Regions from separate parts of the Agrobacterium sp. 20P9.1.2 genome, predicted to be linked through region 1. Evidence: predicted binding sites of a transcription regulator. Region 1 holds the regulator's gene; the other holds the start of a gene.
What was found. The regulator PhoB, encoded in region 1, activates phosphate uptake and scavenging genes when phosphate is short. The targets are predictions, from matches to a motif close to TGTCATNNANCTGTCAT.

Region 1 (5,122 bases):
GATCAGCAGCGCTGCGGTTTCCGGCACAATGGCCGCCTTCAGCGCTTCAAGATCGCCAAACGGCACTTGATCGAAACCTTCGACCTTGGGGCCGAAGCCTTCAATATATTTCGGCTGGCCGCCCGCGGCGATGGTTGCCAGGGTACGACCGTGGAACGCACCTTCAAAGGTGATGATGCGGAATTTTTCCGGATTGCCATGCGTATAATGGTACCGGCGCGCGGTCTTGATGGCGCATTCCAGCGCTTCCGCACCCGAATTGGTGAAGAAGACCTTACCCGCAAAAGTTGCATCCGTCAGACGTGTGGCCAGCGTTTCCTGTCCCGGAACCTCATAGAGGTTAGATAGGTGCCAGACCTTTTCTGCCTGCGACTTAAGAGCATCCACCATGTGCGGATGGCTGTGGCCGACCGAAGTGACGGCCACGCCCGCACCGAAATCCAGATATCGCTCGCCGCTCTCGGTGACGAGCCAAACGCCCTCTCCTCGCTCGAAGCGCAACGGGGCTCTGGAAAACGTATCGAACAATGATCCGCTTTGGGGCGCGGCGTCGGCCATGGCTGCATCACTCCCTGCGCAAAGGCGCTGTCAATAGGGCTTACCGGTTGCTCCGTGCCTGAAAATCAAAAATGCCGCCTCGCGGCGGCTTCGGGTATTTCCTGTCGTGCGAGCGCACTATTGTCACTTCATTCTGGGATGTCAACAAATGTCCGCATTGTCAGGCATTCTCAAGCCTTGGTAGAGCGGTTTTACTGACCTACAAAGTGTTGCTTTTCTGACTCACGAACGCAGCAAGTTGGGGAAAACCGGAAAATCGATTCCAGATGATTCTCCCGACTCTTGTCACGGAGTCGGCCTACGATTAGGTTAACTCTCAATTACTAGACTGCAAGCGGCGGACCTAGTCACCTACAATCTGGCGGATATTCTGCGCGTGGTTCGCTCCACGGCATCGTAGAAGGATTCTGCCTGCGCGACCAGCGGAGAAGCAGTATGAACTGGACGGATGAACGAGTCGAGAAACTCAAAAGACTGTGGTCCGAAGGGCTGAGCGCCAGCCAGATCGCAGCCCAGCTCGGCGGCGTCAGCCGTAACGCCGTCATCGGCAAGGTCCACCGTTTGAACCTGCCAGGCCGTGCAAAGGCCGGTGGCACGGTTGCAACCTCACGCCCCGCCGCCAAGCGCCCTGCAGCCCCTACGGCACCCCGCGCAACCAACTTTCCAGCCCGCCCGGCAACAGCACGCCCGGCGCCCCGCACGGTTGGCGCCACCGCGCTGAAGGACGATCTGGACATCGATACGGCACAGGTTCTGGAATATGTTCCCGTCAACAATGCCTCGTTGCCAACATCTCTGCGCCTGACGCTGACGGAACTGACCGAGCGCACCTGCAAGTGGCCAGTCGGTGACCCGCTGAAGGACGACTTCCATTTCTGCGGCTGCGAAGCTTCCGAGTCCTCGCCTTACTGCAAGTTCCACGCGAAGATGGCTTACCAGCCAGTAAGCGAACGCCGTCGCGCTTAAGGGCAGCAGACATATTGCAAGAGATAAAAAAGCGGGTCCATTGGCCCGCTTTTTTCATGCCTACGATCAAAAGAGGAAGTCAGAGCCAACGATCGATGGGATCGACAAACGTCAACTAAGGCGCCGACACCTGCCCATCGCTTTGATAGGCCGAAATTTCACGCCAGTTGCGCACGCGGCCAAAAGCGATGAAGCTTGCTCTATCTTTCTCGGGATATTGGGCGTGGCTTTTATAGCCTTATAGCGCCATATGCTCTTACAAACTGCTGAGCTATGCCTGCTTGCAATGACACAAGACTTCCATGAAACGGAAGTCTTGTGACCGGATTTCACCTATGTGGGAAAAGCAGTTCTGCAGAACGTTCAGGACGGCTCCGCGGGCGCACTGGATGCGCAGAGATGCCGGGCACCTCTGATTGGCGGCGTAACCGCCAATGTTTCCGCAAGCACGAATGACAACAGGTCCATCCCGCCAGACCGCAGCCCTTCATTCGAATGGCTGCTGGATCATGGCAGATAGCTTTAACCCTGGCGGGCCTTGCGGTTGGCGTAGCGACGGTCGCGCTCGGCCTTGCGGGCGGCCTCATCTTCGATGACGCGGGCGACGCGGTTTTTATCGGCCAGCTTGCGGGCGTCTTCTTCGGCAGTCGCAGCGGCTTCAAGCTCGGCTTCATGCGCCAGCCGTTCCGCTTCGAGGCGGCTCTGCTCTTCGCGCTTCTGCTGCTCGCGCTCGGCACGACGCGCTTCGCGGGCTTCCGCCACGGCGATGCGTTCTGCCTGCTTGGCTTCCCGGTTGGGTTCGGCGGCTTCCTTGGCGGCCTTATAGGCCTGCAGAAGGGCAGCCTTGGCCTCAGCAGCGGCGCTGCGGCGGTCAGTCAGTTCACTGTTTTTAACGTTTTTGTTGTTTCTCAAGTCTCTATTCCAGTTGAGGTGCCGTACCCATCAGGGTCAGGATTTCTTAGCACGCTTTGCGGGTGTCTTGGCAGGTGCCAGGCTGTCTTGCAGTTCCTTGGCAAGGCGCGCTTCACGCAGGCGCTGCGTCTTTTCATCACGCGCCTGGGCAATCGAATTGAGTTCGTCAACCGCATGGCCGCGTGCAAAGAACTGCGACTGCGTTTCACCGAATGCGATTTCCGCCTGCTGGCGAGATTTGCTGTGTGTTTCAGACATGGAATTTCCTTCCTGTCGCATCAGCCGAAATCGGGATCGATTTCCAAAAACGCCGCTGCGGGGTGGATAGAGTGGCCCGGAGCGTTTGCGCCCATGGGCGCCTTGTCCGAAGCCTGTACCGCCGGGCGGCACAAAAAAAGGCCAGGCAACGTGCCTGACCTCGCTTGGTCTCATGCTTTCGACAGTGCCAGTACATCCGTGGTCAAAGGAAAGCGGAGTCCGTATTAAGCAGCCTGGAGATTGCAGGCCGACATTTTGCCCGACTTGTTGTCGCGCTCAAGGTCGTAGCTCAGCTTCTGGCCTTCAACGATTTCGCGCATACCTGCACGCTCTACAGCGGAGATGTGTACGAATGCGTCTGTGCCGCCGTTGTCTGGCTGAATGAAGCCGAAGCCCTTGGTGGAGTTAAACCATTTTACTGTGCCTGTGGTCATAATGAACCCTTTCAAAGCATAAGTTATAGATCACAGAACTGACGCCCTGTGTGCGAGTATAGCGATTTTTTTGAAGGAAAGGGTTAGTTCAAAACGCGGTGCTAATCGCGCGGCAACCAAAGCTCAGCAAGCAAAATATCGATAAACCAGTGATAGAGGGTTATGACCGGATAGTCAAACTTTAAATTTCAGATCATTGAAATGAGCGTTTATCTTGCAACGCAGCAGCCTCTTCAGAAATATAATAATCCGTGCTGGATTTTCAATTTTGAAAATTTACCTGCCCTTTGTTTTTACTCAGGAAAACTGCGCGGCAAGCGGATATCCCCGCCTCCCCTTTCCATCCGCAACTTCTGGCGCAAACCAGTTCAAAGGGGTCAAAAATATATCTTCGTGACCGGCTGGAGATGGCTCCCCTTCTCGTACACATTCCTGCCTAAGCTGCGCAAAAATACAAAACGCGCGCCGTTGACCCGGTGAGGCAACAGCGCGCATTGTGCGAAAGATCAGTGATGGAGCCGCCCGTCAGGCTTCCATAGAATAGCCAGCGCCGCGAACGGTGCGGATCACATCCTGCATGTTGGAGAAGTTCAGAGCCTTGCGCAGACGACCGACATGAACATCGACCGTGCGTTCGTCCACATAGATATCGTGACCCCAGACGCCGTCGAGAAGTTGCGAGCGGGAGAAGACGCGGCCGGGAGAGACCATCAGGAACTCCAGCAGGCGGAATTCGGTTGGTCCGAGGCGCACTTCGCGGGTCTTGCGGTGAACACGATGCGTTTCGCGATCCAGCTCGATGTCACCGCATTTCAGGACAGACGACAGAACTTCCGGGCGGGCGCGACGCAGCATGGCTTTGACGCGCGCCATCAGTTCCGGCGTGGAGAAGGGCTTGACCACATAGTCGTCTGCGCCCGTGGCCAGTCCGCGCACGCGCTCGCTTTCCTCACCGCGTGCCGTCAACATGATGATCGGCAGGCGTTCGGTCTCGGGGCGCATTCTCAGGCGACGGCACAATTCGATGCCGGAAACGCCCGGCAGCATCCAGTCCAGGATCAGCAGATCCGGCGTCCGCTCCTGCAGGCGGATTTCCGCCTCGTCGCCACGGGGAATGGTGTCGACATCGTAACCTTCGGATTCCAGATTGTAACGAAGAAGAACACTCAAAGCCTCTTCATCTTCGACAACTGCGATTTTCGGCACCATAGGCTTGGGACTCCGCCAGTCTTACCAGAGCGCCATGCGTTCATTTGGACGCATCACGGACGCTCTGGCCTGTTGATCTACACATCGGCATTCCGAAGATCGTTTCCGATCCAAAGTGCCGATGCTGTAAAACTTACTCGGTTACTGCACCGAGCGTGTTGGAACTATCGTCCTTCGGACGCTCGCCTTCCGGCTGGCTGCCGGTGGCCATGTAGTAGATGGTTTCTGCGATATTGGTCGCATGGTCGCCAACGCGCTCGATGTTCTTTGCGCAGAACAGCAGATGCGTGCAGGTGGTGATGTTACGCGGATCTTCCATCATGTAGGTCAACAGCTCGCGGAACAGCGAGGTGTACATGGCGTCGATCTCTTCGTCGCGCTCGCGGATGGCCTGCGCCTTTTCTACGGAACGTGTGGAATAGACGTCCAGCACTTCCTTCAGCTGCACCAGTGCCAGTTCCGACAGATGCTCGAGACCACGGGCCAGCTTGCGCGGAACGCCCGTGCCAGCAACGGCAATGACGCGCTTGGCGGTGTTCTTGCCAAGGTCGCCTACGCGCTCCAGATCGGCGGCAATGCGCAGCGAACCGATGATTTCGCGAAGGTCGGCCGCCATAGGCTGACGCTTGGCGATGGTGACGATGGCCTTGTCGCCGATCTCGCGCTCGGCGTGATCGAGGATCGTATCATCAGAGATGACCTTCTGGGCCAGCGCTGCATCGGAATTGACCAGCGCCCGCACCGCATCAGCGCACATCTGTTCAGCCAGACCACCCATTTCGGCG
Region 2 (5,122 bases), 330 kb from region 1:
GGGAACTGTCACACGCGATTTCGTGCCATCCAATGTCGTCACATCGAATGTGCCGCCAAGCGCTGCCGTCGTCATGGAGATCGGCACAGCGCAATAGAGATCGGCACCGTCACGCTGGAAGAACTCGTGTGGCCGTACGGAGAGGAAGATGTAGAGGTCGCCCGATGGGCCACCGCGCATGCCAGCCTCGCCTTCGCCCTGCAAGCGAATCCGGGTACCGTCTTCGATACCAGCTGGAATATTGACCGAGAGAGAACGCTCTTCCGGTACACGGCCCTGACCGTGGCACTTGGTGCAGGGGTCGGTAATCGTCTGGCCACGACCGTGGCAGGTCGGGCAGGTACGTTCCACCGAGAAGAAACCCTGTGCTGCACGCACGCGGCCCGAACCCTGGCAGGTGCCGCAGGTCTTGGGCTGGGTACCGGGCTTGGCGCCGGAACCGGAACAGACGTCGCAGGTGATGGATGTCGGCACGCGAATCTGCGCTGTTCTGCCGCTGAAAGCTTCCTCCAGCGAAATTTCCATATTATAGCGAAGATCGGCGCCGCGCTCGCGTCCGCCGCTGGAGCGACGTGCACGGCCGCCGCCCATCATCTCGCCAAAAATGTCTTCAAAAATATCGGAGAAACCACCGCTGCCGCCACCACCGAAGCCGCCGCCTGCATTGCCCATGCCACCCTGTTCGAAGGCTGCGTGGCCGAAACGGTCGTAAGCAGCCCGCTTCTGCGGGTCCTTGAGCGTTTCATAGGCTTCGTTGATTTCCTTGAACTTCTTTTCAGATTCGGCATCATCGGGATTCTTGTCCGGGTGATACTTCATCGCGAGTTTGCGGAAGGCGCTTTTCAGCTCTTTTTCGTCGGCAGTTCTGCCAACGCCAAGTGTTTCGTAAAAGTCTGCTTTCGCCATTAATTAACAAGCCCCGGAAATGGATTTCCGGCTGCACTAGGCAGCCGGATTTCAGTCAAGCATCAATTGGAGTTCAGAAAGTCTGGATTATGCAGACTTCTTGTCGTCCTTGATTTCTTCATAGTCCGCATCGACCACGTCGTCCTTGCCACCTTCGGCAGCACCTTCGCCGCCTTCAGCCTGCTGGGCTTCGTAGATGGCCTGACCAAGCTTCATGGAAACTTCCATAAGGGTCTGGGTCTTGGCCTGAATGTCGTCAGCATCCGGCTCGGAGGCCTCAACCGACGTCTTCAGCGCAGCAATGGCATCTTCGATGGCCTTGCGATCCGTTTCGGAAACCTTGTCGCCATATTCCTTCACCGACTTCTCGGTGGAGTGGATGAGGCTTTCGGCCTGGTTCTTGGCTTCCACACCGGCGCGACGCTTCTTGTCGGCTTCGGCATTGGCCTCGGCGTCCTTCACCATCTTTTCGATGTCGGCGTCGGACAGACCACCAGATGCCTGAATGCGGATCTGCTGTTCCTTGCCGGTGCCCTTGTCTTTCGCGGAAACCTGCACGATGCCGTTGGCGTCGATGTCGAAGGTCACTTCAATCTGCGGAACGCCGCGTGGCGATGGTGGCAGGCCGACGAGGTCGAACTGACCGAGCGACTTGTTGTCGGCAGCCATTTCGCGCTCACCCTGCGAAACGCGGATGGTCACGGCAGACTGGTTGTCTTCGGCGGTCGAGAAGGTCTGGCTCTTCTTGGTCGGGATCGTCGTGTTACGGTCGATCAGACGTGTGAAGACGCCACCCAGTGTTTCGATGCCGAGAGACAAAGGCGTTACGTCGAGAAGCAGAACGTCCTTGACGTCGCCCTGCAGAACGCCGGCCTGAATGGCAGCGCCCATGGCAACAACTTCATCCGGGTTCACACCCTTATGCGGCTCCTTGCCGAACAGCTGCTTGACGACTTCCTGAACCTTCGGCATGCGGCTCATACCACCGACGAGAACGACTTCGTCGATCTCGGCAGCCGAAACGCCAGCATCCTTAAGCGCTGCCTTGCATGGTGCAACGGTGCGCTGGACCAGATCGTCTACCAAGCTTTCGAACTTGGAGCGGGTCAGCTTCAGCGTCAGGTGCTTAGGACCGGTCGCATCTGCCGTAATGAAGGGCAGGTTGATTTCGGTCTGCTGCGATGACGAAAGTTCGATCTTTGCCTTTTCGGCAGCTTCCTTCAGGCGCTGAAGTGCAAGCTTGTCGCCCTTCAGGTCAATGCCCTGATCCTTCTTGAACTCACCGGCCAGATATTCGACCAGACGCATGTCGAAGTCTTCACCGCCAAGGAAGGTATCGCCGTTGGTGGACTTAACTTCGAAAACGCCGTCGCCGATTTCCAGAACGGAAATATCGAAGGTACCGCCACCCAAGTCGTACACGGCAATCGTTTTGCCTTCCTTCTTGTCGAGGCCATAAGCCAGGGCTGCTGCCGTCGGCTCGTTGATGATGCGCAGAACTTCAAGACCGGCAATGCGGCCAGCATCCTTGGTGGCCTGGCGCTGTGCGTCGTTGAAGTAGGCAGGAACGGTGATGACGGCCTTTTCGACCTTTTCACCGAGGTAGGATTCGGCAGTTTCCTTCATCTTCTGAAGGATCATCGCGGAAATCTGCGAAGGGGAGTAACCCTTGCCCTGTGCTTCTACCCATGCGTCGCCATTGTCGCCCTTGACGATCTCGAACGGTACGAGGCCCTTGTCCTTTTCGACAGTCGGGTCTTCGTAGCGGCGACCGATCAGGCGCTTAACCGCAAACAGGGTGTTGGTCGGGTTGGTGACGGCCTGACGCTTTGCAGGCTGGCCGACCAGACGCTCACCATCGTCGCTGAACGCGACCATGGAAGGGGTCGTACGTGCACCTTCCGCGTTTTCAATTACCTTTGTGTCCTTGCCGTCCATCACTGCGACGCAGGAATTGGTCGTGCCAAGGTCGATACCGATTACTTTTGCCATTCTCTTCTCTCCTTGAAGCGAGTTGTCGGAACCCCGGGAGGCATTCCACTGACAACTCCTTGACTTGGATGGTCTTCCGGTTTGTGCAGCATTCTTGCTGCTGTCTGGGGGGTATATAAGGAGCGATTTTTCCCGCTGCAAGGCGGATCAATGCGTCGATTGCACCAAAAAATGAAGAAATAAAGCTTGCATAAAACAGATGAGGCACCCTGAGCGCCTTTCGACACGGCAGAAATAAAAACAGCCGGGTTGTGCAGCGCTCCTCAGATTCGCGCGGATCGTCATTTCATTGTCATGCGCTGTCCCTATAGGCGGGGTGCTTTTCTATAAAACATAACTCCTTAGAGGTTATCATGCGCAAACTTATCGCCGCATTCGTCGCGACCACCGTGCTTGCCGGTGCTGCACAGGCCGCAACCGTCTATCCGCTTGATCGTGCAACGATTCTCAGCGGTTCTCCTTTTGACTTCAAAGTCGAGTTCAAGAATGTCGTAAAGCCTGAAGACGTGAAGATCACCGTCAACGGCCAGGATTACAAGACCGTCTTCGGCGCCGACGTCACCTTCACGGCAGAAGAAAAGGGCAAGGAAGACAAGGTTCTCGGTTCTGCCGTAACCCTGCGTGGCCTCAAGATTGCCAAGGCTGGCGATTACAAGGTCGAGGTTTCCGCCGGTTCCGAAACCAAGAGCGTCAACTGGGTTGTTTATGGCACCGGCGAAACGCCAAAGGCCAAGAACATCATTTTCCTCCTAGGTGACGGCCTCTCTGTTGCGCACCGCACCGCTGCCCGCATCATGTCCAAGGGCATGACCGAAGGTAAGGCGAACGGTCGCCTGAACATGGACGAAATGGACCGCATGGCCTTCATCGGCACATCGTCCACCGAAGCCATCGCCACCGATAGCGCCAACACCATGTCGGCCTACATGACTGGCCACAAGGCTCCTGTAAACGCTCTCGGCGTTTATGGCGACCGCACGCCTGCAAGCCTTGATGACCCGAAGGTCGAGACCATCGGCGAGGCCTTGCGCCGCCAGACGAAGAAGTCCATCGGCATCGTAACGACATCCGAATTGCAGGACGCGACGCCTGCGGCCATCGTTTCCCACACCCGCAAGCGTGGCGACAAGGCTGAAATCACCGGCATGATGTTCGACGTCAAGCCTGACGTCGTTCTGGGCGGTGGCTCTGCCTATTTCCTCGGCAAGGACGTTCCCGGTTCCAAGCGTAAGGACGACAAGGACTATATCAAGCTGTTCCAGGATGCAGGCTACACGCTGGCAACCGACAAGAACGAACTTGAAAAGGCTGAAGGTTCCAACACCGGCAAGCTTCTCGGCCTGTTCCACACCGGCAACATGGACACGCTCCTCGACCGCAACTTCCTCAAGAAGGGCACCGTAGACAAGTTCCCGAACCAGCCCGGTCTGGTCGACATGACCAAGGCAGCTCTTGGTGAACTGTCCAAGAACCAGGACGGTTTCTTCCTGATGGTCGAAGCTGCCAACATCGACAAGATGTCTCACCCGCTGGATTGGGACCGCGCCGTGGTCGAAACCATCGAATTCGACAAGGCCATTGGCGTTGCGCGTGAATTCGCTGCCAAGAACCCCGACACGCTGATCGTCGTCACCGGCGATCACGCTCATGGCGTTTCCATCATCGGCACCGTCGATGACGAAAAGCCGGGCGATGAAATGCGCGCCAAGGTCGGCACCTATGCCGAAGCCGGCTTCCCGAACTACGAAGACAAGGACGGCGATGGTTATCCTGACCGGATCGACGTCAGCCGCCGCCTGTTCCTGAATGCCAATAATGGTCCTGACCATTACGAAACATTCCGCCCGAAGATGGATGGTCCTTTCGTTCCGGCAATCCAGAACGAGAAGAAGGAATATATCGCCAACGAAGCCTACAAGAATGTTCCAGGCGCAGTCTTCGTGCAGGGTAATATTCCAAAGGATGGCGATAGCGGCGTTCACGCTGTTGACGATATCGTTCTTCAGTCCACCGGCCCCGGCTCGGAAGGCTTCAAGGGTTACATGGAACAGAGTGACGTTTACCGCGTGCTGGCAGACACCTTCGCGCTCGGCGCAAAGCAGACGCAGTAATCTTTGTAAAAGAAAAACGATCCGGCTTGCACAGGCGAGCCGGATCGTCTTCGTTTGAACAACCGGACCGCTCGCAAAAGGAGATCGTCATGGCGAAACTTACACCCCTGTTG

Region 2: a site for PhoB is predicted at 3,178-3,194, ahead of AC27VJ_RS00185 (alkaline phosphatase). Genes of this name have one in related genera too.

What each region holds. Positions count from the first base shown of each region.
Region 1 is NZ_JBYOKI010000001.1:368,576-373,697, reverse strand. Features, by position in the region: gene AC27VJ_RS01850 (aspartate aminotransferase family protein) at 1-558, opposite strand, end outside; gene AC27VJ_RS01845 (GcrA family cell cycle regulator) at 994-1,524, shown strand; gene AC27VJ_RS01840 (DUF6481 family protein) at 2,047-2,436, opposite strand; gene AC27VJ_RS01835 (hypothetical protein) at 2,473-2,694, opposite strand; gene AC27VJ_RS01830 (cold-shock protein) at 2,919-3,128, opposite strand; gene AC27VJ_RS01825 (hypothetical protein) at 3,330-3,608, shown strand; gene phoB (phosphate regulon transcriptional regulator PhoB) at 3,654-4,337, opposite strand; gene phoU (phosphate signaling complex protein PhoU) at 4,471-5,122, opposite strand, start outside.
Region 2 is NZ_JBYOKI010000001.1:40,898-46,019, forward strand. Features, by position in the region: gene dnaJ (molecular chaperone DnaJ) at 1-906, opposite strand, end outside; gene dnaK (molecular chaperone DnaK) at 994-2,898, opposite strand; gene AC27VJ_RS00185 (alkaline phosphatase) at 3,252-5,009, shown strand; gene AC27VJ_RS00190 (hypothetical protein) at 5,099-5,122, shown strand, end outside.